Regions from separate parts of the Mesorhizobium sp. M1409 genome, predicted to be linked through region 1. Evidence: predicted binding sites of a transcription regulator. Region 1 holds the regulator's gene; each other region holds the start of a gene.
The links. The regulator PhoB, encoded in region 1, activates phosphate uptake and scavenging genes when phosphate is short. The targets are predictions, from matches to a motif close to TGTCATNNANCTGTCAT.
Positions count from the first base shown of each region.

Region 2: the regulator PhoB is predicted to act here: its motif matches at 3,289-3,305, upstream of olsB (l-ornithine N(alpha)-acyltransferase).
Region 3: the regulator PhoB is predicted to act here: its motif matches at 2,834-2,850, upstream of NKG99_RS04710 (YdcH family protein).
Region 4: the regulator PhoB is predicted to act here: its motif matches at 5,624-5,640, upstream of phnF (phosphonate metabolism transcriptional regulator PhnF).

Region 1 is NZ_JAMYKV010000042.1:30,363-37,870, forward strand. Features, by position in the region: gene NKG99_RS26345 (HlyD family type I secretion periplasmic adaptor subunit) at 1-193, opposite strand, end outside; gene NKG99_RS26350 (type I secretion system permease/ATPase) at 197-1,954, opposite strand; gene eglC (endo-1,3-1,4-beta-glycanase EglC) at 1,999-3,423, opposite strand; gene phoB (phosphate regulon transcriptional regulator PhoB) at 4,161-4,850, opposite strand; gene phoU (phosphate signaling complex protein PhoU) at 4,870-5,577, opposite strand; gene pstB (phosphate ABC transporter ATP-binding protein PstB) at 5,603-6,406, opposite strand; gene pstA (phosphate ABC transporter permease PstA) at 6,403-7,254, opposite strand; gene pstC (phosphate ABC transporter permease subunit PstC) at 7,258-7,508, opposite strand, start outside.
Region 2 is NZ_JAMYKV010000021.1:24,238-31,745, reverse strand. Features, by position in the region: gene NKG99_RS17755 (fatty acid desaturase) at 1-244, opposite strand, end outside; gene NKG99_RS17750 (hypothetical protein) at 430-630, opposite strand; gene grpE (nucleotide exchange factor GrpE) at 868-1,503, shown strand; gene NKG99_RS17740 (trimeric intracellular cation channel family protein) at 1,625-2,257, shown strand; gene olsB (l-ornithine N(alpha)-acyltransferase) at 2,350-3,225, opposite strand; gene NKG99_RS17730 (response regulator) at 3,408-5,687, opposite strand; gene acuI (acrylyl-CoA reductase (NADPH)) at 5,830-6,819, opposite strand; gene lspA (signal peptidase II) at 6,885-7,382, opposite strand; gene NKG99_RS17715 (TrmH family RNA methyltransferase) at 7,396-7,508, opposite strand, start outside.
Region 3 is NZ_JAMYKV010000004.1:17,263-24,770, forward strand. Features, by position in the region: gene NKG99_RS04695 (Stf0 family sulfotransferase) at 1-137, opposite strand, end outside; gene NKG99_RS04700 (lytic transglycosylase domain-containing protein) at 140-994, opposite strand; gene ispG (flavodoxin-dependent (E)-4-hydroxy-3-methylbut-2-enyl-diphosphate synthase) at 1,001-2,251, opposite strand; gene NKG99_RS04710 (YdcH family protein) at 2,585-2,764, opposite strand; gene NKG99_RS04715 (YdcH family protein) at 3,005-3,208, shown strand; gene NKG99_RS04720 (IclR family transcriptional regulator) at 3,232-4,020, opposite strand; gene NKG99_RS04725 (transporter substrate-binding protein) at 4,142-5,014, shown strand; gene NKG99_RS04730 (amino acid ABC transporter permease) at 5,189-5,854, shown strand; gene NKG99_RS04735 (amino acid ABC transporter permease) at 5,856-6,506, shown strand; gene NKG99_RS04740 (amino acid ABC transporter ATP-binding protein) at 6,509-7,303, shown strand; gene NKG99_RS04745 (RidA family protein) at 7,341-7,508, shown strand, end outside.
Region 4 is NZ_JAMYKV010000021.1:88,010-95,517, reverse strand. Features, by position in the region: gene phnC (phosphonate ABC transporter ATP-binding protein) at 1-76, opposite strand, end outside; partial or broken gene NKG99_RS18035 (DapH/DapD/GlmU-related protein) at 352-969, opposite strand; gene phnL (phosphonate C-P lyase system protein PhnL) at 966-1,673, opposite strand; gene phnK (phosphonate C-P lyase system protein PhnK) at 1,677-2,453, opposite strand; gene NKG99_RS18020 (alpha-D-ribose 1-methylphosphonate 5-phosphate C-P-lyase PhnJ) at 2,450-3,361, opposite strand; gene NKG99_RS18015 (carbon-phosphorus lyase complex subunit) at 3,358-4,470, opposite strand; gene phnH (phosphonate C-P lyase system protein PhnH) at 4,472-5,083, opposite strand; gene phnG (phosphonate C-P lyase system protein PhnG) at 5,083-5,544, opposite strand; gene phnF (phosphonate metabolism transcriptional regulator PhnF) at 5,665-6,414, shown strand; gene NKG99_RS17995 (zinc-binding alcohol dehydrogenase family protein) at 6,570-7,508, opposite strand, start outside.

The DNA of each region.
Region 1 (7,508 bases):
GATGCTGAATGAGAATGTTGCCGCCCGTCGCCGAGATCGTGCCTTGCGTGATCACCGCTCCGGACAACGGTGCACTGACCGCCCAATAGCCAAGGCAGCCCACCAATATTGCTATTGCCGCGTATCCGGCGAATGCCACCCGCCGGATGTCGGTGCGTGCTTTGCCTTCCCAGACAAGACTCTGTGCTGCCATCTTCTAGGATCCAAAGCGGACGCTATGAGGGGTGCTGCGGATCGTCGTGGCAAAAGACCCTGTCACCACCGTGTCGCGCTGTGGGGGAAGGCCGTTACCGGCAATCGACCGCCGCAATACGTCGCCGCTTGGACCGAAGGCTTCGATCACTCCACCGCGCAGAAGCATCACGCGGTCGCAAGCCGCGGCGATCGAGGGACGGTGCGTTATCAGGATTGTCGTAACGCCCGCCGCTTTCGCCGCGGCAAGCGCCCCTTCAAGCGCCGCTTCGCCGCTGCCATCGAGATGGGTACTGGGCTCGTCCAGAACCAGAATACGCGGATTGCCGTAGAAGGCGCGCGCCAGCCCGATCCTTTGGCGTACGCCGCCCGACAGTGTTCTGTCCGACGGACCTATTCTGGTCTGATAGCCGTCTCGCTGCTCCAATATCAGCTCATGCGCCTGGGCATTCTTTGCCGCTTCGACGATCGAGGTGTCACTTGCATCGGGTTCAAAGCGGGCGACATTTTCCGCGATCGATCCGGGAAAGAGTTCCACCTCCTGAGCGAGATATCCGATATGACGGCCAAGCTGCTTCTCGTTCCAGGTTCTGAGGTCAGCGCCGTTGATCCTGACGCAGCCGCTGGTCGCTTGGATCGCACCGACAAGCAATCTCGCCAGGGTGGACTTGCCGGCTCCGCTTGGACCTATTATCGCAACCGCTTCGCCGGCGCCGATGTGGAAGTTCAGTCTCTTGATGATGGGTTCGGTGCCGGGCGTGGCGTTCGGCGCGACAAAGATCAGGTCCTGCACGACGATTTCGCCCGACGGATCCGGCAGTATCAGTTTTTGCGTTTGTGCCGAATGGGCGGAAAGCGCCTTGTCCAACCGCTTCCACGATCGTCTGGCGTCGACGATCTGGCGCCATGAACCGATCAGTTGGTCGAGCGGCTGCAGCGCGCGGGACGACACCAGGGAAGACGCGAAGATCATCCCGGCCGTCATCTTCCCTTGCAGCACGAGCCATGCTCCGACACCCAGTATCGCCAGCTGAAGCATCATGCGTACGGCTCGCGACGTTCCGCTGAAAATCGCGTTGGCCATGGACGAACGGTCATGAAGAATTAGCGCCTCCGCCACGTGCCTACCCCAGACGCGCGCGGCGTTTTGGACCATGCCCATGGCGAGCAGCGTCTCCGCGCTGCGGGCAAAGGCCTGCTCCGACAGGCTGGCGACAGCCGAACGTTCCGCGGACAAAGCGTCGTTCCTGCCGACGGCAAGCTGATTTGCCACGACCAGCGCAAGCAACAGCGCAACTCCTGTCAGCGTAAGCCAAAATAGAAAAGGATGGATGAGGTACAGCAGGGCGAGGAAGAACGGAGCGAACGGCAGGTCGAACAAGACCGCCGCGCCGCGTGACCTGATGAAGGCGCATACCGAGGCAAGGTCGCGCAGTGGAGACAGAGCTGCGCCGCCGGCGTACTTAGCCTCAAGCGAGACGGCGAATGTCCTCGCGCCCAATCTGTTGTCGACCGTGGCTGCAACGCGCTGCGTGTAGACGGAGCGGATCGTATCGAGGAGACCGAGAAAGGCGAGCGCGAGAACCGCGATAGCAGAGAGGTAGAGAAGCGTCTCGACGCTGGAGGACAGCAGGACGCGGTCATAGACCTGCAAGAGATAGAGGGGGATCACCAATAGCAGGATGTTGATGAGGAACGAGAAAACACCGACATCTACGATGGCGCGCCTCAAGACTGCCCGCAGACCAGACTGTGCAATCATTCCCGCGCTCCCAACGGCTCATGGCCCCAACGTGAGGGCGTCGCTTAGACCGAATGGTCGGCCGCGATGTCCAAGGGGTGGTGCTGCAGGTCGTCCAGCGTATAGGCGCGGATGTAGTCGATTTTCATCTCCGCCGGCGTCGCCAGATGGTCAGGAGGCTGGCCGGCAATGCCGCCCACCGCGAGATTTGCCAATATGTACATGGGGTCGTGCATGTCGGACGGCGTTGCCGCTTGGGCGACCTTTACACCATCGTAGGTCCAGACAAGCTCATCCTTCGTCCAGAGCAGGCCATAGGTGTGGAAACCGTCGGTGTCCGCAACGTTCACCGTGGACGAAACCTTCGTGTGCGCTCCCGTCTCATTGGTATGCGCCGTCATGTAGAGCGTGTTCAGGTCCTGGCCGCGCGTTTCGACAACGTCCAGCTCCGGCGGCCACGATCCGTCTTCCGGAAGCAGCCAGAAGGCCGGCCATGCTCCGGCTGTTTCGGGCAGGTCCGCCCGCATTTCGAAATAGCCATAGGCTTGCGCGAAGGTGTCGTGCGTCGTCAGGATCCCCGAGGTGTATTCGTAATTGTTGATCAGAGGCTTGATGTCCTCCGGCGCCTGCGCCGCGGTGATGGTGAGGACGCCGTTTTCAACGCTGAACGGGTGGACGGAACTCGTCGGGCCATAATTGGCGTCGACATACCATTGCAACTCGCCATTGCTGCTCAATGTGCTGCCGTTCGGCGCTCCCCACCAGAAATTGGAATTCCAGGTGCCGTCCTGTCCGTTCCGAAGGCTCAGCGTGTTAAATTCGTCGGAGAAGGACAGCGTCATTCCGGACTTGTCTATCGGCAGCTCGAACTGGGTGGGCTGCAACTTGTCGATGGTCGTATTCTTGAACACCAGGATCTCGTCGGATCCGAGGTTCAGCATCACGTTTGATTCCACCTGAACCATCTGTGAACGGACGGCATCGAACGAAGTGAAGTCATAGCCGTTAAGGCGGACCGTATCAGTCGCACCGAAATCGAAGATAAGATCACTTCCATTTCCTTTAGAGATGGCGAAAGTGTCGGCGCCGTCTCCGCCGATCAGGACATCGTCGCCCTTGCCGCCATCCAGCGTCTGATGACCCGACCCGCCCTTGATGATGTTGTCCAACGCATTTCCGAACGCATATCGATTGGCGCCGGTAACGACGAGGTTCTCGAAATTGTCGGGGAGCTTGTAGCTCATCCATGTGTCGATCGTGTCGATTCCTGCCCCAGGATCCTCGACCACCTTATTGTTGGTGGAATAGAGGTGATAGTAGTCGTCGCCGGCGCCACCGTAGATCGTGACCTTGACGCCGGTGTCTCCCCAGAAGGAGTCGTTGCCGGAGGTGCCATGCAGTTCCGGTCCAGACCCAGTGGCCGAGAACCAATGAGTGGAAGCGCCGGTGTAGGGAAGAGGGATGCCTTTGGCGTTTACGACGGTGCTCATCAGAAATCCTTCCTCATGGTATCCGACCTGGTGAAATCATTCGATACGAGTCCCAGCGACTGCTTCCCAAGCAACGTTGCAACGGATGAAATAGTTCCAGGGAATCGTCATCCGATCCGAGATAATATTGACCATTCGGCGCACATACACTGAATAAAGAGAAGGAATCCGTCCTCCGTCAAAAATATAATTTTAATAAAATTCTATATTTATGTGAAAGTCGCGTGCTTTGACGGATATAGATAAATGCATTAGTTCAATCCTCGCTAGAAGGAGCACGATTTGGAGGGCAGAGTTTTACGGGCAAAATGGCGATTATGACCGACTAATCGCGAACCGTTCTTCCCGCGGCCAGCCGGACACAACAGCAGTTTGAGAGATCGCAGAGCAATCGAGTTGTGAAGTGACCGACCAGTTAGCCACGCACAATCAATTCCAGCATGGCTCACTCCGCTGCGGACGTTTCGCTGCGACCGGGCAACGACCGCGAAGGGTCGGTTAAAGATTTCAATCCCGCCTGCTTGAATGTCCGCCATCGCTTTTTGGATGCCAGAAGCCGCCTGTCGCCTTGGCCCAAATGCGGTCATTCGAAAACTGATGGGATGACCGCTCCTGGGCGCCACATGCTCGTTCTCCACCGATGAGACGAATGCAACATTCCACCCTTCGCGGCCGTTGGCGACCGCCTGCTGACCGAGCTTGAACCTGGGTTCCGATTTATCGGGATGGGATGGGAATTAATCTTCCCTGATCGCGTAGCCTGCACCTCGAATGGTGCGGATGACGTCGGGCATGCGGCCGTTGTTGACCGCCTTGCGCAGCCGGCCGACATGCACGTCCACCGTGCGTTCGTCGATGTAGATCGTCTCACCCCAGACATTGTCGAGCAGCTGGCTGCGCGAGAACACGCGGCCGGGATGGCGCATCATGAATTCGAGCAGGCGGAATTCGGTCGGCCCGAGCCGGATCTCGCTCTTCTTGCGATAGACCCGATGCGATTCTCGATCGAGCACGATGTCGCCGACCTTCAGCACGCTGGACAGCACTTCCGGCTTGGCACGGCGCAGCAGCGCCTTGACCCTGGCCATGAACTCCGGCGTCGAGAAAGGCTTGACCAGATAGTCGTCGGCGCCGGTCGAGAGGCCGCGCACGCGGTCGCTCTCCTCGCCGCGCGCGGTCAGCATGATGATCGGCAGCCGCTCGGTCTCGGGGCGCATTCGCAGGCGTCGGCAGAGTTCGATGCCGGAAACCGCCGGCACCATCCAGTCGAGCACCAGAAGGTCAGGCACGTTCTCCTGCAGCCGGATCTCGGCCTCGTCGCCGCGCGTCACCACCTCGACCTGATAGCCCTCGGACTCCAGATTATAACGGAGCAGCACGCCTAGCGGCTCCTCGTCCTCCACCACCATGATGCGTGGCGCGATCATCGGCTGGTCACCCCTGTCGTCATGCCGCCGGCGCGGACATTGTCGTCTCGTCCTGCTTCGGACGATTGGCCGGCAGCTGCGTGCCGGTCAAAACATAATAGGCATTTTCCGCGATGTTGGTGACGTGGTCGCCGATGCGCTCGAGATTCTTGGCGCAGAACAAAAGATGCGTGCACGCGGTGATGTTGCGCGGGTCTTCCATCATATAGGTGAGAAGTTCGCGGAACACGGAGGTGTATTTGACGTCGATGCGTTCGTCGTCGGCACGCAGTTTCGCCAGCGCGGCGGCGTCACGCGCCGCATATTCCTCGATGACGCCCTGCACCTGGATCAGCACCAGTTGTGCCATTCCATCGATCGAGTGCGAAAGGTCGCGCGGCGTAACGCTGAGGCCGACAGTGCCGACGCGCTTGGCGATGTTCTTGGCAAGGTCGCCGATGCGTTCGAGATCGCCGGCCATGCGGATCGAACCGACGACATGGCGCAGATCGTCGGCCATCGGCTGCCGCTTGGCGATCAGCGTGATGGCGCGGTCGTCGAGCTCCCGCTGGCGCGCGTCCATGATCGCGTCGTCGGAGACGACGCGCTGTGCCAAGGCGTTGTCGGAATTCAACAGCGCCTTGGTCGCACCGCCGACCATCGAGCTGGCGAGATCGCCCATGTCGCTGATGAGCTTGCTGATCTGACCGAGATCCTCGTCGAAAGAAGCGACTGTGTGTTCGCTCATGATCCTGTTCCTCGTATGCCTGAGCTCAGCCGAAGCGGCCGGTGATGTAGTCCTGCGTGCGCTTCTCGCGGGGCGACGTGAAGATCTTCTCGGTGCGGTCGAACTCGACCAGCTCGCCCAGATACATGAAGGCCGTCTGCTTCGACACGCGCGCCGCCTGCTGCATGTTGTGGGTGACGATGACGATCGTGTAGTCGGCTTGCAACTCGTCGATCAGCTCCTCGATCTTGGCGGTCGACAGCGGATCGAGCGCCGAGGCGGGCTCGTCGAGCAGGATGACTTCCGGCTTCACCGCCACGGTACGGGCGATGCAGAGCCGCTGCTGCTGGCCGCCTGAGAGGCTGAGGCCGCTGGCGTCGAGCTTGTCCTTGACCTCGGTCCAGAGTGCCGCGCGCTTCAGCGCCTGCTCGACGCGGCCGTCCATCTCGGATTTGCTCAGCTTCTCGTAGAGCCTGATGCCGAAAGCGATGTTTTCATAGATCGACATCGGAAATGGCGTCGGCTTCTGGAACACCATGCCGATCTTGGTGCGCAGCAGGTTGAGGTCCTGCGAGCGGTCAAGAACGTTCTGGCCGTCGAGCAGCACCTGACCGTCGGCCGTCTGCCTGGGATAAAGCTCATAGATGCGGTTGAAGACGCGCAGCAGCGTCGACTTCCCGCAGCCCGAAGGCCCGATGAAGGCGGTGACGCTGCGCTCCGGCAAGGACAGCGTGATGTCCTTCAGCGCCTTCGATTGGCCGTAGTAGAAGTTGAGGTTCTTGACCTCGATCTTGGCCTTGGCGGTGGCCTCGGCGGCGATCGTCATGTCTGGAGACAACATCTGGCTCATTTGTCCTCTCTGCGTCCGGTCAGGCTGCGCGCAACGATGCTGAGCGCGAGAACCGTCAATGTGATGATAAGTGCGCCGGTCCAGGCCAGTTGCTGCCATTCCTCGTAAGGGCTGAGAGCGAACTGGAAGATGGTGACAGGCAAGCTGGCCATCGGCGCGTTGAGATTGCTCGACCAGAACTGGTTGTTGAGCGCCGTGAAGAGCAGTGGTGCCGTCTCGCCGGAGATACGGGCGATCGACAGCAATATGCCGGTGACAATGCCGGAAAGCGCGGCGCGGTAGGCGACCGACTTGATGACCACCCAGCGCGGCGCGCCGATCGCGGTGCCGGCTTCGCGCAAGGCGTTCGGCACCAAATTGAGCATGTCTTCGGTGGTGCGCACCACAACCGGAATGACGAGGATGGCGAGCGCGACAGCACCGGCGATTGCCGAGAAATGCCCCATCGGCCGCACCATCAATTCGTAGACGAACAGGCCGATGATGATCGACGGCGCCGACAGCAGGATGTCGTTGATGAAGCGCACCACGGTGGTCAGCTTGGAAAAGCGACCGTATTCGGCCATGTACGTGCCGGCCAGCACACCGATTGGCGTGCCGACGATGACGGCGATGATCGTCATGACCACGCTGCCGTAAATGGCGTTGAGCAGGCCGCCGGCGTCGCCGGGAGGCGGCGTCATCTGCGTGAAGACGTCAAGGGACAGGCCGGCGGCGCCCTTGTAGACCAGCGCGCCGAGGATGAGCGCCAGCCAGGCAAGTCCGATGCCCGCCGCGGTGACGCACAGCGTCATCATCACGGCATTCTTCCTCTTGCGGCTCTGGTGAAGCGATGTGGCTGTCGACATCGGTCAGGCTCCGGTGCGGGCGTCGATGCGCATCAGCATGTAGCGGGCGATGGCAAGGATCAGGAAGGTGATGACGAACAGGATCAGGCCGAGCGCCACCAGCGAAGACGTGTAGAGGTCGCCGACGGCTTCGGTGAATTCATTGGCGATGGTCGCGGAGATCGTCGTTGCCGGCGCGAACAGCGAGGTCGAGATGCGGTGCGCGTTGCCGATGACGAAGGTCACCGCCATGGTTTCGCCCAGCGCGCGGCCAA
Region 2 (7,508 bases), on a different contig from region 1:
CGCAATCGTGCTGGATCATGAAGATGCGCACCAGAAACCCGGCCGCGGGAAGGATCAGGATCAGTCCCCACCAATGGCCATAGGCATAGGACGCCGAGGACAGTCCCCAGAGCACGGCAAACGGAATGAGTGTGATGGCGAGTTCGACGGCGCTGCGCCGCCTGTCAGGCTTCTTGTAGCGCGCCAGAATTTTCAGCCAGGCGCGCTTGCTGTTGGCGACCGCCTCAGGGGAAATCATGTTCATCACGAAGCATAGGCGGGGTGTCCCGCCACCGCAAGCAAAGATCACGCAAAATTACTGCGCGTAATTGTCGCGTGGCCTGTGGGTCGAGCCAACCGCACTTCACCCGTTTGATGGTTTTCCCCCGGAGCGGCGGGCTTTCAAGATCATTCGGGAACCCGAGGGTTGCCGCCAAGATTGGTCGTTCTCTACCGCCGGCGCCAGCCGACGTCACTCTTCTCCGCTCCGTCGAGGCGGTCGAGCAGTTTTCTGAATCGGTCAGGAATGTCGGCTTCCGTGCGGAAGGCGGGTAAGGTGCGCATAAAGCGGGTGACCGCCTCCGCGCCGAGCTGGCGTCTGACCTCGGTGGCCAGCCGTTCTGCCTTTTCGGTCCTTTTGCGGGTCATCATCTCAAAATCCTGTGTCGGCTTCGAAACTTCTCCAGCAAGGGAATGGTTCCCGCATCACGCCTTTGTGGCAAGCAAAGCCGCCGGTTAGGGTAAAATTTGAATTAAAATCGAAATGCCTGCCGTCGTTGTCCGGCGTTGGTCGACAGCCTTCACAATCGCTTACCCCTTGATTTTTGGCCGCCAAACCTCGATATCGGGCTCAAAATCCACATCATTCGAGATTGACGGGAAACGGCGATGAGCGACCAGGCAAAAGACGAACGCGCGCCCGATGAAGTCGAGGCGACCGAGGCCAATGCCGAGCGCACGGAAGGCAGCGTCAACGGCGACTATGAAGCCCTTGTGCGGCTGCTGAAGGAAAATGAAGAATTGAAGGACCGCGCGCTGCGCGTGGCGGCCGAAATGGAGAACCTGCGTCGCCGCACGGCGCGCGACATGCACGACGCGCGTACCTACGCGGTCGCGAATTTCGCTCGCGACATGCTGTCGGTGTCGGACAATCTGCGCCGTGCGCTGGATGCGATTCCGGCCGAGGCCAAGGCGTCGGGTGACGCCGGCTTCAAGGCGTTGATCGAAGGCGTCGACTTGACCGAGCGCGCCATGCTGTCGGCGCTGGAACGGCACGGGGTCAAGAAGCTCGCGCCTGAAGGCGAGAAGTTCGATCCCAATTTCCATCAGGCGATGTTCGAAGTGCCCAATCCAGATGTTCCGGCCAACACGGTGGTCCAGGTCGTGCAGCCGGGCTATTCGATCGGCGATCGGGTGCTGCGACCGGCCATGGTCGGCGTCGCCAAGGGCGGCCCGAAGCTAGCCGCCGCTGAAGCGCCGGTCGAGCCGGGGCCGGTGAACGAACAGGCCGAGAAGGATGCGTGAGGTAGGGAATAGGGAATAGGCAGTAGGCAGTAGGCAATAGGGAAACTGGGGCAGTCGTATCAATCGAGCGGCTTCGTGCTATTCATACTGCCTAATTCCTAATTCCTACTGCCTCACGCCCATGAACCTCATCGCGCTTCTCGACTATGCCGGTGTCGCCGTCTTCGCCGCGACCGGGGCGCTTGCGGCTTCGCGCAAGCAACTCGACATTATCGGTTTCCTGTTCCTGGCCAGCGTCACCGGAATAGGCGGCGGCACGCTTCGCGACGTCATCCTCAACCTGCCAGTTTTCTGGGTCGCCAACTCCAGCTATGTGCTGATCTGCGCCGTGGTTGCGGTGCTGGTCTTCTTCAGCGCGCATCGTGTCGAATCGCGCTGGAAATGGCTGCTCTGGCTTGACGCCATCGGGCTCGCCGCCTTTTCGGTGATGGGCGCCGCCAAGGGACTGGCGATTACCGGTTCGCCTGTCGTCTCCGTCATCACCGGCGTGCTCACCGCCACTTTCGGCGGCATTCTGCGCGATCTCCTGGCCGGCGAGCCATCGGTTCTGCTCAGGCCCGAAATCTACGTCACGGCAGCCCTTGCGGGTGCCGGCCTCTATACACTTGGCGATCTTGCCGGACTGCCGCCGCTCGCCTCGGACCTCGCCGGTTTTGCGGCGGCGTTCCTTGTGCGTGGCGGCGCACTCAAATTCGGCTGGTCGTTTCCGTCCTACAAAAGCCGACCCGGCCGGCGGCCGGAAGATATTCCGTGAGAGAAGTGAATGGTGAATGGTGAATAGTGAATGGCAATTAGAACGGGGTGTAACTCCCACCATTCACCATTCACCATTCACCATTCACCACTTTACGCAGCGAAGCGTTGAGCTTCCCCGCCATAATAATTGACGTAGCGGGCGCCGATTTCCTTGACCGGCATGACGACGAAGACGTCGACCGTCGAGAATTCGCGGTCGATGACGCAGCCATCGCCGATGCGCGCGCCAACGCGCAGATAACCCTTGACCAAGGGCGGCATCGCCGCGATCGCCGCCTTGGTGTTGACCGCCTCGATCGGCATCAGGTCCATCGAGCAGTAACGCCCGGACACCGCGCGCACATCCCAGGCCGAATTCGTCCGGCAGTGGTGGGCGAGGTAGGTGAGTGCCTCGGCATGCGCCGCCGGCACCGTGCCGTGGAAGGAAGCGCAACCGGTCATCACACCGATTTCGTAGTGGTTGATGTAAGCCCAGATGCCTTGCCACAGCGCCTCGATGGTGCGCTTCGAGCGGTATTCCGGCAAAACGCAGGAGCGGCCCAGTTCGAGAAAGCGCTGGCCGGGGTGACGGGCGATGAGCTTGGTCAGCTCGAATTCACCTTCGGAATAGAACCCTCCGGCCGTGGCCGCGATTTCTTGCCGCAGCAACCGATAGGTGCCGACGATGCGGCGATGTTCGGGGCCGGAAAGCGTCGTGTCCAAAACCAGCAGATGGTCGCAGAGCGGGTCGAAGCGGTCGGCATCACGGCGGTCGTGGGCCTGGAACAGATCCTTCCTGGCGCCAAGTTCGTCGTAGAACACCCGGTAGCGCACTTCCTGCGCGGCCGCGATCTCGGCCTCGTTGCGAGCGAGCCGCACTTCAAGATTGCCTATACGGCCCAGTGCCGCGCCCTTTATGACGGAATCGACTTTACATCCGGCAAGCAAGGCGCTGCTGGCGTTCGGCCGAGTGTCACATTCCGGCATAACTGTATGCACGAGTGATTCTCCTTCGAGCCATCCCTCTTGGCACGGGGATACGGTGTAGGTGCAACAGGATTGTGACAGTACCGTGATACGACGTCGTGGGCAATACTTCGTCGGCTGGCGAATAGGATCAACCGGCTCCTTTACGTGAGCGCGCGGCCTGAAATGGGCGGGTGGAAAACTCAGGCCGCGACGACCTGTCCCTCGACGGCATTGACCAGCGCCTCGGGGTCGAGCGGCTTGGTGACAAAGCCGCTGGCGCCATGAGCCAACACCGCATGGCGGGTCTTTTCCTGGCTGTCGGCCGACAGCACCATGATCGGCACCGGCGGCACGGCGGTTTCTTCCTCATGGCGGCGGATGGCGGCAATCGCGTCCAGTCCGTCCATGACCGGCATGTGCAAATCCATCAAAATCACGTCGAAGCGGTGGTTGTGCCCGGCGCCGGTGACAGCCTCGACGGCGGCCTTGCCGTTGCCGACCACCTTGACGCGATGCCCGGCCTTCAGCAGCGTGGCGCGGGCCAGCATGGCATTGATGTCATTGTCCTCGGCGATCAGCACCGACAGGCCGCGCTGGCGGTTGCCGACGGCGCGAAGCGCCGGCGCGCCACGCTTTTCCGGCTGCGGCTGGACGAGGCTGGGAGCATGGCTGCTCAACAGCACACGCAGAAGCGTTCCGCCACGTACCGGCCTGGCCAGGAAGGTTGCGTAGCCGCCGGCGCGGAACTCGCCAAGCATGCCGCGATCGGTCGGCGCGATCAGCGTGATGGCCTCGCAGTCGGAAAAACCGCTCTGGCGCAGGCGCTTGAGCAACCTGCCGTCGCTTTCTTCCATGGCCGCATCGATCAGAAGCGCATCACAGCCAGCGGCGAAGGGCGCGGCCTGCGCGGCGGTGGTGGCGATGTCGACCGTGCCGCCATTGGCGCGGATGGTGCGGGCGATGGCGTCGGCCTCGACGGCGTTTTTCGACAGGATCACCGCGCGTCTGCCAGAGAGTGCGTTCTGCCGGCCCTGCGGCGCTTCTGTGGCCGCTATCGCCGGGATCTCGAAGACGAACTCGGATCCCTGGCCGAGCCGGCTGGATACCGAGATCGTGCCGCCCATGGCGGCCACCAGGCGTTTGGAGATGGCAAGGCCGAGGCCGGCCCCGCCATGCGTACGCGTCGACGTGCCGTCGGCTTGCTCGAACTCCTCGAAAATACGGTCCAGGTCCTCATCATGCAGGCCCGAACCGGTATCGGCGATGGTGAAGCATATGCGGTCGGTGGTTTCGGTGCGCGCTCGCGCAATGCTCACCAGCACGCCGCCGCTGTCGGTGAACTTGATGGCGTTGCCGATAAGGTTGAGCAGCACCTGCCTGACCTTGCCCGGATCGGCGGTGATCAATTGCGGCACGTCGGGTTCGACATGGCAGCCCAGCCCGATATCCTTGGCGAAGGCGCGCGCGGCCAGCAATTCGACGATGTTGTCGGCGATCTCGCGCACCGACATCGGCTGCGGCTCCGGGTCGAAGCGCCCGGCTTCGATCTTGGAGTAGTCGAGCAGATCCTCGATCAGGGCAAGCAATGCGCTGGCCGAGGTTGAGACGGCGCCGACATAGGTCTGCTGTTCCGGCGACAGGCTGGTGTCGGCCAGTAGCCTGGCCATGCCCATGATGCCGTTCATCGGCGTGCGAATTTCATGGCTGACGGTGGCGAGGAAACGCGATTTGGCCTGGCTGGCGTACTCGGCTCGTTCGCGTGCGGTGATCAGCGAGGATTCGGCGCGTTTGCGGGCGGTGATGTCGCGGGCGATGGCGCGATGCGAAACGGCGCCGCTGTCCTTGTCACGCACCGACAGTTCGATCCACGAGAACCAACGCGGGCCGCTAGGCGTATTGATGGCGACATCGGTGGAACTCAGGCATTCATGGTCGGAAAAGGCGGCATCGGGAACGATGCCGACCTCGATGCCAAGTTCCGCCAGGGTCTTGCCGGCAAGGTCGCGCTGATCGGTTTCGACGAGATCGGCGAAAACCTTGTTGGCATAGACGATGTAGCCGTCGCGGTTGCGGTGAATGACGAGGTCGCCGAGCGCATCGATCAGGCCGCGAAAGCGCTCATCGCTCTCCTGCATTTCCCACATGCGATCGGCTAGCGTCTCGATCTCGGCGCGGCTGCGGGCAGTGGTTTCGTCAAGAAGGGCCGCGGTGCGGTGCTCGCTCCGCATGGCGCGCAGATGCATGGCAAGGCCGGCAAGGCCGGTTGCCAGCAATGCGATGCTGATGAAGACCGGTGCCCCGGTCAGGTGCGCCAGGCCTGCCAGCACGATGATGGCGACGAAGGCCAGGAACGGAAGCCCTTCGCGCCTGGCGGGCTCGGGCTCGGGCACCAATGGCGGCGCGGCGACAAAGCGCCGCGACGACGTTGCGTCCACGTCGTCGCCAGTGTCCGCCCTTTGGCTGCCGGATTCCGCGATCATGCGAAATCCTTGCCAGACAGAGATTATGGAAAATTGCGGCGGATCGTTCGAATTTTAGCGGATGGGCGCTTTTGCCGTGGCCGCAACGGATTTGCCATCGTGCGCGGCAATTCCGCCCGCCTTCTCCGGCAGTCGAGCGGGTTCACATGTCCACGACGACGCGGCCGCGTATCTTGCCGTCGACGATGTCGCGCGCGGCATCGATGATGCCGTCGAATCCGATGGTCCTGGACAGGCTGGCGAGCTTCTTCAGATCGAGGTCGGTGCCGATACGCCGCCATGCTTCGAGGCGGACCGCCTTCGGCGCCATCACCGAATCGATGCCGAGCAGCGACACACCACGCAGGATGAAGGGAGCGACGCTGGCCGGCAGGTCCATGCCGCCGGCCAGGCCGCAGGCGGCGACCGCGCCGCCATAGGATGTCATCGACAGCACATTGGCCAGCGTGTGGCTGCCGACGGCGTCGACGCCACCGGCCCAGCGCTCCTTGGCCAGCGGCTTGGCCGGCTGGGCAAGCTCGTCGCGCGATATCACTTCGGCGGCGCCAAGGTTGATCAAATAGGGGCTTTCGGCGTTGCGACCGGTGGAAGCAATGACATGGTAGCCGAGGCTGGACAGGATCGAGACCGCGACCGAGCCGACGCCGCCGGCCGCCCCCGTCACCACCACCGGGCCGCGATCGGGCAGGATGCCGTGCCGCTCCAGCGCCATGACGCAGAGCATGGCGGTGTAGCCGGCGGTGCCGACGGCCATCGCGTCATGCGGGCTGATGCCTTGCGGCAGAGGCACCAGCCAGTCGCCCTTGACACGGGCGCGGCCGGCATAGGCACCGAAATGGGTTTCGCCGACGCCCCAGCCGTTCAGGATGACCTTGTCTCCGGCGCGCCAGTCGGAATGGGAGGACGAGATGACGGTGCCGGCGAAATCGATGCCCGGCACCAGCGGCCAGCGGCGGATCACCGGCGCCTTGCCTGTGATCGCCAGGCCATCCTTGTAGTTCACCGTCGTTGCCTCGACCGCGATGGTGACATCGCCTTCCATCAGGTCGGCTTCGGTGAGATCGGTCACGGCTACCGCCTGCTTTTTCTCGGCGTCGCGCGAAACGAGGATGGCTTTGAAGGTTTCTGGCATCTCTTTCTCCTCTTTCTCCGCGATCTGTTTGGCGACATGAACTGTGCGGCGCCGGCCGCACGGGGTCAATCTTTGGAAGGCTTGGCGTTTGAAGACCTGGGCTCGCGCCGCCAGCCGAACAGTTCGTCCAAGACGACCAATGCCGCGCCCACAGAGATGAAGGCGTCGGCAAGATTGAAGACGGCGAAGGACCAGACCGGCGTGTGGAAGAGGATGTAGTCGATGACATGGCCGTAGACGGCGCGGTCGATCAGATTGCCGAGCGCGCCGCCGACGATCAGCGCAAAGCCGGCGCGGGCAAGGATCTGGGACGGCGCTATCCGCGTCGCCAGGAACAGCACGAACGCAACGACCGCAAGCGAAATGACGATCAGCCCGGTGTCGCCGAAGGACGAGAACATCGAGAAGGCGATGCCGGTGTTGTAGGTGCGAAACAGCGCCAGGAAGGGCACCAGATCAAGCTTCTCCTGAAAGGCGAGACCGGTCTCGACCAAGTGTTTTATCCACTGGTCGAGCGCTATGGCCGCGACGACGAGCAACGCGTAGGGAGACCATGATCTCACGGGTGGGCAACCTTCATTGCTGGTCCACGATTGGTTCGAGCTTCAGCACGCCGCGCCGGATCTCGAACAGCATGATGCCGGTCGCAACGGCCAGGTTGAGCGAATCGGCGCGGCCCGCTTGCGGAA
Region 3 (7,508 bases), on a different contig from region 1:
CTGGTCGTCAAAGGTACGGCTGCCGCCCCCTGGTGAAGATGGCCGCCGCTATAGCTGAAATCCTTGCTGGATGCGACGTCTTGGCGGCCACCTTCAAATGCCTCTCTCAGACAAGACACCTTGTCGGCGGTGGACAAAACTACCGGTTGCGCACCACCACGCACGCTCCGCCGACGCTTTGCAATTTCTGGCAGATGACATTGGCGGCGGCACGGTCGTCGACACCGATCCTGACCGCATAGATACCGCGCCGGCCGATCGGCGTGCGTACCCGGCTGACCACCGGATCGTGCCCGTCGAGCAGGGCCGGGAACCGGCTTCTTACCCGCAGCCATTGGTTGATCGCGGCACTGCAGCGGAAGTTGCCGGCCACCTGGATGCCCCATGGTTTTATGTTGATCGAGGCCATCGCCACGGTCCGCGACATGATCACCGGCAGCCTGCGGCAGGCGTCGGCAAAATCCGCCTTTGAGTCGAGCGGCTCGATCCTTCCGGCATAAGCCCGGTCGGTGAACTTGTCCGCCGGCTCGCCCATGATGTCGAAGACATAGCTTTCGGTCTCCATCGGCAGGAAGCCGCCGGAGCTGAGCCAGCGCGACACCCGGCTTTCGCCGGCATTGTAGGCGGCCGCCGCCAGACCGAGATTGCCGTAGCCGGTTTTCATTTCGGCGAGATACTTCGCCGACGCCGGGATCGCCTGGTTGATGTCGAAGGAATTGGCCAGCCCGCGCATCTTGGCGGTGCCGGGCATGAACTGGGCGATGCCTTCGGCGCCGACCGGGCTGACGGCGTCGGGATCGAAACGGCTTTCTTTCCAGATCAGCCGGGCGAAGTAATCCCTGGGCAGGCCGTTCTTGTCGGCATGCGCCTGGATCAGGTTGCAGACCTTGTCGATCAGCCTTTGCTTGGCGGATTGCGGCGGATCAGCCTGAACCAGCGTCGACCAACCCAGGGCGCAAAACAGAACCAGCGTAGCCCTGAGGAAACGCCGCATCGCGCGCTACTCTGCCGCGGCCTTGCCGCGACCAAACCGTTGCTCGATATAGTCGGCGACCATTTTCTCGAAATCCGCCGCGATCGACGGCCCGCGCAGCGTCGCCGCCTTCTTGCCGTCGACGAAGACAGGCGCCGTCGGCGTCTCGCCGGTGCCGGGCAGCGAAATGCCGATGTCGGCATGCTTGGACTCGCCCGGACCGTTGACGATGCAACCCATCACCGCGACCTTGAGGTTCTCGACGCCGGGATATTTTTCGCGCCACACCGGCATGTTCTTGCGCAGATCCGCCTGGATGTTCTGGGCGAGTTCCTGGAACACGGTGGAGGTCGTGCGGCCGCAGCCAGGACATGCGGCAACGATCGGCACGAACTGCCTGAACCCCATGGTCTGCAGCAATTCCTGCGATACCTGCACCTCACGTGTGCGGTCGCCATTCGGCTCCGGCGTCAGCGAAATGCGAATGGTGTCGCCAATGCCTTGCTGGAGCAGGATGCCCATGGCGGCCGACGAAGCCACGATGCCTTTCGAACCCATGCCGGCCTCGGTGAGACCGAGATGCAGCGCATGGTCGGAGCGGGTGGCGAGTTCGGTATAGACGGCGATCAGATCCTGCACGCCGCTGACCTTGGCCGATAGGATGATTTTCTCGCGACCGAGGCCGATCTCCTCCGCCATCTCGGCCGACAGGATCGCCGACTGCACGATCGCCTCGCGCGTCACTTCCTGCGCCGTCATTGGAAAGCCCTGGGCCTGGTTGTCGTCCATCAGCCGGGTCAGCAGTTCCTGATCGAGCGAGCCCCAGTTGACGCCGATGCGCACCGGCTTGTCGTATCTAATCGCCATCTCGACGATATCAGCGAACTGCCGGTCCTTCTTGTCCTTGAAGCCGACATTGCCCGGGTTGATGCGATATTTGGCCAGCGCCTCGGCGCAGGCCGGATGGTCGGCCAAAAGCTTGTGGCCGATATAGTGGAAATCGCCGACCAGCGGCACGTTGATGCCAAGCCGCTGAAGCCGCTCATGAATGCGCGGCACCGCGGCGGCGCTCTCGTCGCGATCGACGGTGATGCGCACGATCTCGGAGCCGGCCCGGTGGAGTGCCGCGACTTGCGCAACGGTCTGGTCGATATCGGCCGTGTCGGTGTTGGTCATCGACTGCACGACAACGGGCGCACCGCCGCCGACGACCACGCCGCCGACATCGACGCCGACCGAGGTGCGGCGAGGGAAAGGAGAGGAAAAATATCCGGTCATGCCGGCAGCCTTTTGTCTCTGGAGCGCCGAACGTCCCCTTGGACGCACAGAGCGCGCCCCGGGCCGATGCGCTAAAGTCCGGGCATGAGGTGGATGAGCAAAGATGGCTTGTCAATGGCGACAGGTCGCTACTGGCCAGAATCGGCCCGCCGCCAAGGACCAGAAACGATCGATGATCTGGCGAAATCTGGCGACGGCCGAAGCGGAAATTAAGCCGGGTGGAAGTCCAGCTCAGGCCGATGGCCCAGCTCTGGAAATCGAAAACTCCCAGGCCGGCGGCAGTGCCGCCGGGAAAAGAGGCCGCGGATGGTGAGCGGCGATGTCAGGAGGGCATCAATGCGTGGTCGGTTTCCCTCTCAGTTTTTCAATCTCGTCCTTGAGTGCCAGCTTGCGTCGCTTGAGATTCACGATTTCGAGGTCGTCGACCGATGGATGGTTCATCGCGTCATCGATTTCACGTTCGATGTCACCGTGTTTCCGCTGCAACTCATCAAGATGGGATGCAAGAGACATGATTGGTTCTCCCTTTCATGGTTTCCTCGATTGCAGCCGTCATGGCGCGTCCACCGCAGGTTCGCTTCTGTGACGGCATAATGACAGTGTGTCACCTTCCGGCAGCGATGTCGAATGATCCGTGGTAGCATTCCACGACAATGTGAAATGTGATATGGGCTGCGCGCCGGTTGCAAAATCCCACCGGCCCCGCCCAATCAGGCCCATTTTTGGGCGCCGCAGACGTGCAGACGGTAGATAATGTCCGATCAGGAACAGGCTGATATCCGGCTCGAATATTCCCGGCTGAAGCAGGAGCACGCCGATTTCGATGCGGCCATCAACGCGATGATCGCCATGGCCTGCGATCCGCTGCAGATCCAGCGCATGAAGAAGAAAAAACTGTTCCTCAAGGACCGGCTGATGGCGCTGGAAGACAAGATCATTCCCGACATCATTGCCTGAGAGAGCATCCGCTCGTTCGCGTCCTAGGCCGCGGTCGAAAGTCTCGCGGCACGATCACGCAGCAGGCCGATGAGCTCGCCGGTCCGCTCCTCGGACGTATCGATGGGGACCACCAGGCACATCGTAGCCTCGACCTTGCCCGGCGCCGAAAAGACCGGCGCGGCTAGGCATTTCGTATAGGCATCGACCAAGCCCGAGGTGACGCAATAGCCGGCAACTCGCGCCTTTGCGATATCGGTGACAAAATCGTCAAGCCGCAGTTTGCGACCATCGGGCAGCACGAGATCGTCGTCCGACACCATGGCTTCGATTTCAGCCCTCTCCAGCCCCGCCAGAAGCAGCCGTCCCGAGGCCGTCCAGGGCAGCGGTATCTGCAAGCCGGTGGCGGAGCTGATGCGGAAAGGCCTGGTGCCCGGGCTCGCGTGGACGATCGTGTAGCGACCGCTCTGCAGCATGCACAGTTCGGAGGTCTCCCCGGTCTCGCGCGACAGATTGTCGACCTCCTGACGCCCTCGTCTGAGGAGGTCGTTGCCCCGCACATAGTCCATTCCATAGAGATAGAGCTTCTTGCCGAAATAGACGCGATTGCCGTCGCCTCCCATTTCCAGCAGGCCTGCGTCGACCAGCGACCGCACCAGCGTGTAGGTCGTCGAACGGGGCGCATTCACCCCTTTGGCAAGGTCGCCAATGCCGATCGCCCGCTGGGTCGTGTGAAGAAAGTCCAGAATCTCGAGCACTCGGTTGAGCCCCTTTTCACGGGAGCTCGAAATTTTCTCGCCGGCTGAAATCGCGGAAACATTGCCATCTTGCATTGTCGATTCCCGGTGTTAATATCTGTCTTGTACAGGATACACTCGTCCCTTGTAAGAGACAAAATCACGGACGCGTGTCTTGCCTGTGCACAAGGGGAACACAACACGAAAGGAGGTCGCCGTGAACGACACATCCGGAAGACGTGATTTTCTGAAATTGGGAATGGCAGGGCTGGCCACGGCCGGCGTGCTGGCAACCGTCGATGCCCAGAAAGCCGCTGCCCAGGCAGCATCCGACAGCCTGCTGCGCACCGTGCTCGATCGCGGCAAGCTGATCGTCGGCACCGGCAGCACCAATGCACCCTGGCACTTCGAAAACGATGCCGGCGAATTGGTCGGCATGGACATCACCATGGGGCGCATTCTCGCCAAGGGCCTTTTCGACGATCCGACCAAGGTCGAATTCGTCATGCAGGATCCGGCTCAGCGCATTCCGAACGTGACCACCAATAAGGTCGACATCACCATCCAGTTCATGACCATGAGCGCCCAACGCTCGCAGCTGGTCAACTTTTCCCGGCCCTATTATGTCGAGGGCGTTGCCCTGCTGAGCCTGCCGACCGCCGAGAACAAGACTTTCGACAAGCTGCTTGCCGGCGGCGCTGCAACGCGCATCTCGATCCTGCAGAATGTCGATGCCGAGGCGCAGGTGCATTCGGTGCTGCCCGAGTGTCAGGTCATGCAGATCGATACCCAGGCCAACGTGCTGCAAGCGCTGGAATCGAAACGCGTCGACGCCGCCGCAGTCGACCTGTCCACGGTGCGCTGGCTCGCCTCGCGCAATCCGGACAAATACTTCGATGCGGGCAAGAGCTGGCTGAGCATGCTTTATGGCGCGGCTCTGCGGCAAGGCGACCTTGACTGGCTGACCTTCGTCAACTCAACCTTCACCATCGCCATGTTCGGCCACGAGAACGCCCTCTACGATGCCGCGTTCAAGGACTATTTCGGACAGGAGCCGCCGGCGCGCCATCCGGGCTTCCCAGCCATTTGACCTGCATCGGGCGGGAGGGTGTATCCAGCGCCCTTCCGCCTCCCTAGAGCAATTCCAGGAAAAGTGTGAAACGGTTTTCCGTCCGGAATTGCGTCAAAACAAAGAGTTAGAGCGGTTTGCCGTTTCCGTGAAACGGTGAACTGGTCTAAGGCCTGCGGCAACCGAGGCGGACGCATGGGCTATGCCCTCAATTTCAATCTGATCTGGCGGCATTTCGACAAGCTGTGGGGCGGCCTGCTGCTCAGTCTCGAACTCGCCGTCATCTCGATCGCCATCGGCATCGTCATCGGCCTTGTCCTGGCGGTCTGGTACGTGTCTGCCGGGCGTGTGGTGCGCACCATCATCGCCGCCTATGTCGAATTCATCCGCAACGTGCCGCTGATCCTGCTCGTCTATCTCGTCTTCTACGGCCTGCCGACGGTGGTCGATATCGCCTACAGCGCGCCGACCTCGTTTGTCGTCACGCTCTCGCTCTACAGCGGCGCCTATCTGGTCGAAGTGTTCCGCTCCGGGCTCGAGGCGGTTCCGCGCGGACAGCTGGACGCCGGCAAGGCGATCGGCCTAACGCCCTGGCAAAGGCTGCTCAACGTGCGCCTGCCGACGATGCTGCGCATCACGCTGCCGGCATTGTCCAATACCTTCATATCGCTGTTCAAGGACACGTCCGTCGCCTCGGTCATCTCGGTGCCGGAACTGACCTACGGCGCCCAGTGGATCAACTTCAACACGTTCCGGATCGTCGAGGTCTATCTCGTGGTCACGGCGATGTACCTGCTTACCGGCTACATACTGCTTTTCGCGCTTCGGCTTGTCGAACGCCGGTTCAGGGCGGCGCGCTGACATGCTCACCCAGATCGCCTATGCCTTGCCATTCCTTGCCCAGGGCTTTGCCCTGACATTGTGGGTATCCCTGCTGGTCGTGGTGTTCTCCCTGATCGCGGGCGTGATCATGGGCGTCGGTCTCGTCTATGGCCCCGTACCGTTGCGATGGGCGGTGCGCATCTTCAGCGATACCATTCGCGGCATACCGATCCTGGTGCTCATCTTCTTTGTCTATTATGGCCTGCCGGCCGTCGGGCTTCATCTGCCGTCCTTCTGGGCCGCCGTGCTGGCGCTGACCTTGTTCAAGACCGCGCAGGTCGTCGAATATCTCAGGGGTGCGGTCGGATCCATTCCGAAGGGGCAGTCCGAAGCGGCAATGGCGATCGGACTGACCTTTCGCCAGCGCCTGGCCTACGTCATCTTCCCGCAGGCGTTCAGGCGCTTCCTGCCGCCCTGGATCAATGGCGTCACCGACGCGGTCAAGGGCAGCGCGCTGGTGTCGCTGCTCGGCATCACCGATCTGATGCAGGCCATCAACCAGGTCATCGGCCGCACCTATGAGGCGATGCCGCTCTACCTCCTCGGCGCGCTCATCTACTTCGCGATCAACTATGCCCTCTCGCTGGCCAGCCGGCGGCTCGAGCGGCGTTTCTCCTTCATTCGGGATTAGCAATGTCCACAGGTTCGAACGACACCCCGGCGCTTCTCGACATCCGCGACGTCTCCAAAGCCTTTGGAACCGTCCAGGTTCTGCGTTCGGTCAGCCTGCGGGTGGCGCGCGGCGAGGTGGTGACGGTCATCGGCCCCTCCGGCAGCGGCAAGACCACGCTGCTGCGCTGCGTCAACTTCCTCGAAAGCTACGACAGCGGCTCGATCCGCATCGACGGCAAGGAGGTCGGCTTTCGCGAAGCCGGAGCCCGCCAGCGCCGCAGCGAACGCGATCTCGCCGCGATGCGGGCCGAGACCGGCATGGTGTTCCAGAGCTTCAACCTCTTTCCGCACCTGACGGCGGCGGGCAACATCATGCTTGGCCTCACCAAGGTGCGCGGCAAGAGCAGTGCGGAGGCCCGCACCATCGCCGAACACTGGCTCGGCCGGGTCGGCCTTGCCCACAAGGCCGACAGTCTGCCCGCCGAACTGTCCGGCGGCCAGCAGCAGCGTGTCGGCATTGCCCGCGCCGTGGCCATGGGGCCGAAGATCCTGCTTCTCGACGAGATAACCTCCGCGCTCGACCCGGAGTTGGTCGGCGAGGTGCTCGAGGTCGTGCGAAGCCTGGCCGAGGACGGCATGACGATGGTGATGGTCACGCACGAAATGGCCTTTGCACGCGATGCCTCGAGCCGCATCATCTTCATGGCCGATGGCGGCGTCAGCGCGGCGGGTCCACCCGCCGAAATCCTGGCGGCGGACACTGACAATGAGCGTCTGCGCACCTTCCTGGCACGTTTCCGCGCATCGCATTTCTAAACGGGACAGCGAGCGCTGTCGCAAGGAGCCTTCTTTCATGACGCCTTATATCCGGCTCGCCGCGTTGGGCCTGACGCTGCCCGAGCCGCCGACCCCGATCGCCAATTTCGTCACCCATGCCGAAAGCGGCCGGCTGATCTTCCTGTCCGGCCAGGGGCCGCTGCGGACCGACGGCACGCTGTTCACCGGCAAGGTGGGAGATGAT
Region 4 (7,508 bases), on a different contig from region 1:
TGTCGTTGACGGCAGTGTTCTTGCCAAATCGTCGGGTGACACCGCGGATTTCGAGCGTGGCAGAAATTGCTGGCATGGGCAGGTTCCAGTCCGGATCATATTGATCGTCAGGCTCTCGCCTAACGCAGCCACATGAACCTGCCGTGTCGCGGTGATGTCAGTTTTGTTACGCTCCACAGGTGTGGAGTTACGGTCGGCCCAGGACCAGCAGTCCCTCGAGGCGCTTCATGTCCCTGAAGTTGCAGAAGGCCGGAGCCTTGCTTTCGATCACGGGAGCCTGCTGCTCGAAGAGCTTGAGAGAGTCATCGAACAGGTCCTCCCATGCGGCTGCCATGACGATGATGTGAAGAACTATCCTTCGTATTTTTCCAAAAACGCCTCGGCGGACAATTCCCGAAAATCCTCTAGGCAGGCACGTAGCCTGGCATGGTCCCAGTCCCACCAGGCAAGCGCCTGGTAGCGTTCGGCCGTGCGGCGGTCGAAGCGCTCTCGGATCGGCTTGGCCGGCACGCCTGCGACGATGGTGTAGGGGGCGACATCCTTCGAGACGACGGCGCCGGCGCCGACCGCGGCGCCATCGCCGACGGTGACGCCGGGCAAGATGGTCGAGCCATGGCCGAGCCAGGTGTCATGGCCGATGGTGACGCGCCTGGAGCGGCGCTGGGCGAAGAACTCGCTCTCGTGCTCGGCGTCGTCCTAATAATCCGAGGCGCGATATGTGAAATGGTGTAGCGTCGGCCGCCAGGTCGGGTGGTTGGTGGCGTTGATGCGTACGCTTGCCGCGATGTTGGAAAACTTGCCGATCGTGGCGCACCAGACGGCGCAGTCCTGCATCATGTAGGAATAGTCGCCGAGTTCGCTCTCAGAAACCCGGCTGCGGTCGGCGATCTCGGTCCAGCGGCCGAGGGTCGAGTTCTGCACGTCCGCCGTCGGGTGGACCAGCGGCGCTTCCGAGAGCTTCTTGGTCATGCGGCGATTTTTCCGGGAGCGAAAGCGGTGACGTCGATGATGCGGTCGGCAACCGCCTCGCGCACGTCGTGGTCATGGAAGATGCCGAGCAGGGCGACACCCGCCGCCTTCTTGGCGGCGATGAGTTCGATCACCACGTCGCGGTTCCTGGCATCGAGCGAAGCGGTCGGTTCGTCGAGCAGCAGGATCGGGTGCTCGGTGATGAAGCCGCGTGCGATGTTGACGCGCTGCTGCTCGCCGCCGGAGAAGGTCGCAGGCGGCAATGCCCAGAGTTTCTCCGGCAGGTTGAGCTGCGCCAGCAAAGCGCGTGCCTTGCCGCGGGCAATCTCGCGGTCCTCGCCACGCTCGACCAGCGGTTCGGCGACGACATCGAGCGCCGAGACCCGCGGCACGGTGCGCAGGAACTGACTGACATAGCCGATCGTTTGCCGGCGTATGGCAAGCACGGTGCGCGGGCTGGCGGTGGCAAGGTCGATCAGCCCGTCATCATGGCTGACGATGATCTGGCCTTCGTCAACGGCATAGTTGCCGTAGAGCATCTTCAGGATCGAGCTCTTGCCGGCGCCGGACGGGCCGCCGAGCACGGTGCATTCGCCGGCCCTGATCGAGAACGAGACACCGGCGACGACGGGCAGTTTGATGCCGTCGCGCAGATGCATGGTGAAGCTCTTGGCGACGTCTGAGACAACAAGCGGCGTTGGCATGATTTACACCTGCAAGATCGAGGAAACGAGCAACTGGGTGTAGGGCGCGCGCGGATCGTCGAGCACGCGGTCGGTGAGACCGCTTTCGACGACGCGGCCGTCCTTCATCACCATCATGCGCTGCGACAAGAGCCGTGCCACGGCGAGGTCGTGGGTGACGACGATGGCCGCCAGACCAAGATCGGTGACCAGACCGCGCAACAAATCGAGCAGGCGTGCCTGCACCGAGACGTCGAGGCCGCCTGTCGGCTCATCCATGAACACCAGCCGTGGCCCGGTAACGAGGTTGCGGGCGATCTGCAGGCGCTGGCGCATGCCACCGGAAAAGGCGCGCGGCTCGTCGTCGATGCGGTCCTCGTCGATCTCGACGCGCGACAGCCAGTCGACGGCGGTGGCCCGGATCTTGCCGTAGTGGCGGTCGCCGACAGCCATCAGCCGCTCGCCGACATTGGCGCCCGCCGACACCGTCATGCGCAGGCCGTCGGCGGGGTTCTGGTGGACGAAACCCCAGTCGGTGCGCATCAGGAAGCGGCGCTCGGCCTCGCTCATGCGGTAGAGCTCGCGGAACTGGCCACCACGCATGCGATAGCTGGCGGTGCCGGAGCTCGGCAGCAGCCGTGTCGACAGGCAGTTGAGCAATGTCGTCTTGCCGGAGCCGGACTCGCCGACGACAGCCAGGACTTCGCCCGGCCACAGATCGAAGGAGACGTTGTCGCAGCCGACACGCGAGCCGTAGAATTTGGAGAGCGCCGAGACGCGCAGCAGCGGTTCGTCGGTCATTGCGCCGGCTCCATATTCCCTGGGGCAAGATGGGTTTCAGGGGCAAGATGGCCGCGATGGCCGTCCGCCCGCCGCTTCTCACAGTGATCGGTATCGGAGCAGACGAACATGTGGCCGCCGTGATCGTCGAGGATGACCTCGTCGAGATAGACATTCTCGGCCGCGCACAGCGCGCAGGGCTGGTCGAAGGTCTGCACTTCGAACGGATGATCCTCGAAGTCGAGGCTGACCACAGCGGTGAAGGGCGGCACCGCATAGATGCGCTTTTCGCGGCCGGCGCCGAACAGCTGCAGTGCCGGCGAGCGGTGCATCTTGGGATTGTCGAATTTCGGCGTCGGCGACGGGTCCATCACGTAGCGGCCCTCGACCTTGACCGGGTAGGCATAGGTGGTGGCGATACGGCCGTGCTTTGCGATGTCCTCGTAGAGCTTGACATGCATCAGGCCATATTCCTCCAGCGCATGCATCTTGCGCGTTTCGGTCTCGCGCGGTTCGAGGAAGCGCAGGGGTTCGGGGATCGGCACCTGGTAGACAAGCACCTGGCCCGCGGTGAGCGGATGTTCCGGGATGCGGTGGCGGGTCTGGATGATGGTCGCCTTCGCCGTCTCGGTCGTCACCGCGACATTGGCGACCTTCTTGAAGAAGGCACGGATCGACACCGCATTGGTGGTGTCGTCGGCGCCCTGGTCGATGACCTTCAGCACATCGTCGGGGCCGATGATCGAGGCGGTGACCTGGACACCGCCGGTGCCCCAGCCATAGGGCATCGGCATTTCGCGCGAGGCGAACGGCACCTGATATCCGGGAATGGCAATGCCCTTGAGGATCGCCCGGCGGATCATCCTTTTGGTCTGTTCGTCGAGATAGGCGAAGTTGTAGGTGGCGATGTCTGTCGGTTGAGCGGTCATTCCGCGGCCTCCCGCTTCTCTTCGACCTTCGCCGGGTTTTCGCGGGCGTCGTATTCGGCGCGCATGCGGCGCACGAGGTCGAGCTCGGCCTGGAAGTCGACATAGTGCGGCAGCTTCAGATGTTCGACGAAGCCGGTCGCCTGGACGTTGTCGGAATGCGAGATGACGAACTCCTCGTCCTGGGCGGCCGCGACGACATCCTCGCCGAGTTCTGTCGCACGAAGAGCGCGGTCGCACAGCGCCATCGCCATCGCCTTGCGCTCGCTCTGGCCAAAGACGAGGCCGTAGCCGCGGGTGAATTGCGGCGGCGCCTTGGCCGACCCCTTGAACTGGTTGACCATCTGGCATTCGGTAACGCGGACAATGCCGAGCGGCACCGCGAAGGGCAGTTCGGGCACGTCGAGCTCCAGCTCGACCTCGCCGATGCGGATCTCGCCGACAAAGGGATGGTTGCGGGCATAGCCGCGCTGGGTGGAATAGCCGAGCGCCAGAAGGAATCCCTCATCGCCGCGCGACAGCGCCTGCAGGCGGATGTCGCGGGCCATCGGGAATTCCAGCGGCTCGCGGGTGATGTCGCCGGGGACGTGATCCTGCGGCATCTCTCCATCCGGCTCGATCAGGCCCTCGCGGGCGAGGATCGCCGAGACGCGCGGCATGGCTTGCGCTTCCGTCTCGCGCTGCAGCGGTTCGGCGACGTCACCTCCGGTGGCAAGCTCGGGATCGAGCAGCCGGTGGGTATAGTCGAAGGTCGGGCCGAGCAGCTGGCCGCCGGGCAGGTCCTTGTAGGTCGCCGACACGCGCCGCTCGACCAGCATGTTGGCGGTGTCGATCGCCTTGGAGTAGCCAAAGCGCGGCAGCGTGGTGCGATAGGCGCGCACCAGGAAGATCGCTTCGATCATGTCGCCGCGCGCCTGGACGATGGCGAGTGCCGCCAGTTCGCGGTCATAGAGCGAGCCTTCGCTCATCACCCGGTCGACGCCGAGCGCCAGTTGCTCGACGATCTGGTCGAGGCGAAGGGCCGGCACCGAACGGTCGCCACGGCGGCGGTCGGCAAGCAGGCTGTGGGCGTTGGCGATTGCGGCCTCGCCGCCTTTTACCGCGACATACATATTACGCCTCCATCGTCTTGATGCGTGTGGTGCGCGGCAGGCAGGCAATGCCGTCCGATGTGGCGAGGATGATGTCGACGCCGCGCGGAAAGCGCTTGATATTCTGCTTCCACTGTTCGACGAAATGGCGCGGCATCTGTGCCGGCGCGATCGTGGCGCTGGTTTCGATGCCGGGCCCTTCGAGCAACAGCGGCGTGCCGGAGACGAGATCGCTGATCTGCAGGATCAGCGTGGCCGAGCGGTCGGGATAGTCCTGGGTGCCTTGCGAAAAGCCGTCGAGCGCCATCATCTCGGCTGGCGTTGCAACAAACGCGAAATGCGCATCGGCCGGTGTGTTGGCCAGCGGCGCGCCGGTGTGGAAACCGAGCCAGGATTTGATGGCAGTGGAAGCCTGCAAAGCCGGATCGAGCCAGAGCGGGGTGTCGTTGTCGCAAAGCGCTAGCGCGATGGCGCCGGCGGTTGCCGATAGCGGCGCCGGCGGGCGGGCTAAGACCGGCAGCGGCTGCACGCTGCCCGGCCGCGCCATTGCGTCCATGACGGCGCGGAACACGGTCTGTGCGTTGAAGACCGGATCGGCGAAACCGCCGTCTATCGATTGCGCTGCGATGTCCATCAGTCTTCTCCGCGAACCATGGTGAAGAAATCCACCTTCGTTGCCGCCGTCTCGGCGCGGCGTTTTTCATGGGCGGTGGTCAGGGCCGACCTGAGAGGGGCAATCAGCCTGGTTTCGACCTCGTTGCGGCGGGCCGGGTCCTGCCACAATGCGTCGGCGATGGCCGCAAGCCTTGTCTTCTGCTTGTCGCGGCCAAGCGCATAGCAATGGCCGACCTGCCCGGACGGCAGCCGGACGGTGGCGCGGGTGACGGTCGCCTCGCCGACATTGAAGGGCGCGCCGCCACCGCCGATGCGGCCGCGCACGGTGACCAGGCCGGTTTCGGGGCCGCGCAGCAGTTCTGCTTCCGAAGGCAGTCCGGCCTCGTTCCAGAGCCGCACGATGTCATCGCCGCTGGATTGCGCCAGTGTTGCCATGGCGGCCTTACGCTCGGCCTGGTCGCGGGCTTCCTGTCCTCGCATGAGCAATAGTCCTTGTGGCTAAATTTGTCTATTGATATAGACAACTATACAAATTATACCCATTATCTAGCGCGAGTCCATGACGGGTGGATGACAGGGCTAAAAGACTGGGGGCAATCAATGGTCGGGCGGCTGGCAGCGGACAGCATCGAGCGACGCAGCGGCGTTTCGCTGTGGCGGCAGATCGCCGACAAGATCCTACAGGCGATCGCCATCGGCGATTTCGCCGAAAACGCAGCGCTGCCGCCGGAGGTGGCACTGGCCGAGCGCTATGGCGTCAACCGCCACACGGTGCGCAGCGCCATATCAGCCCTTGTGCAGGAAGGGGTGCTGCGGGCCGAGCAGGGGCGTGGCACCTTCGTGCGGTCGCGCAAGCGGCTGTCCTATCCGATCGGCGCGCGCACACGCTTTTCGACAGGCCTGCAAGGGCAGACGTCGGAACGGCACATCGTCCTGCTTGCCTCCTCGGTCGAGCCGGCCAGCCAGCGCGTTGCCGAGGGGCTGGGGCTCGCCAAGGGGGCCGACGTGATCCGCCTGGAAACGCGCGGCGAAGCCGATGGGCGGCCGGTGTCGCGCGCTGCCGGCTGGTTCGATGCCAGGCGCTTTGCCGGCATCGATGCCGCCATGGCCGAGACCGGTTCGATCACCGCGTCGCTGGCCCGTTTCGGCATCGACGATTATCTCAGGCAATCGACCGTGCTGTCGGCGCGCCATGCCGATGCGGCGGACCTTGCCGACCTCGACCTGCAGCCGGGCGCCATCGTGCTGGTCACGGTCGCTGTCAATGTCACGCCGGACGGCCAGCCGATCCAGTTTTCCGAGTCGCGCTTCCCGGCCGAGCGCATCGAACTCAAATTGTCAGCTCTGTAGGGAGTGCCGACCTTATACGAGACTGTGATTTATCTGACTCACGCTGATATCAGGCCAGTTCGGTCGCGCTCACCTGTCAGCGTCGGCGCATTTGAGAACCGGCTTCGATCTGCGCGGGGCGTCGTCAATTCGGACCGGGTTCACCGCCTGCCATGTTATGACCCCACCTCGATCACGGCCTTGATCAGGCCGGATTTCTCGTGCGCCCAGCGGGCGAGATCGTGCGGCGTGCCGGCCAGCGTGGTGCGGTGGGTGACGAGCTTGGCCAGCGGCACGGCGCCGTTGCGGATCGAGGCGGCGACGTGATCGAAGTCGGCGCGCAACGCGTTGCGGCTGCCGATGAGCGTCATCTCGCGTTTGTGGAATTCCGGATCGGAAAAGCTGATGTCGTCCTTGACGACGCTGACCAGCACCAATGTTCCGCCATGCGCGACATGGGCGAAGGCCGACTGCACGGACTGGGTGTTGCCGGTGGCATCGAAGACCACATCGAAACCTTCGCCTGATGTCGCCTCCTTGACCAGATCGGGCACCGCGCCGCGCGAGCCGTCGAGGGTCTGGAAGCCAAGCTCGTTCGCGGCGAAGGCGAGCCTTTCGCTGCTCATGTCGAGCAGCGTCGCATCGAGACCGGCGATGCGGGCGAAGATGGCGGTGCCGAGCCCAATCGGGCCGGCGCCGATGACCAGCGTGCGTGCGCCGGAATCGGCGCGTGCACGCCGCACGGCATGCGCGCCGATGGCCAGGAACTCGACGGCGGCGGCGTCCGCCAGCGACAGGCCATTGGTGGGATAGAGATTTTGCGCCGGCACCAGGATGCGTTCGCACATGGCGCCGTCGCGATGCACGCCGAGCACCTCGATCCTGACGCAGCAATTCGGCTTGCCGTGCCGGCAGGCGATGCACTTGCCGCAGGAAAGATAGGGGTTGATGACGACCGGTTCGCCAACGGCAAGATCGACACCTTCACCGGTCTCGACGATTGTTCCCGCCACTTCATGGCCCATGATGCGGGGATAGGCGAGGAACGGGTGCTTGCCCTCGAAGATATGGTAGTCGGTGCCGCAGATGCCGACATGGCTGACGGCCACCAGTGC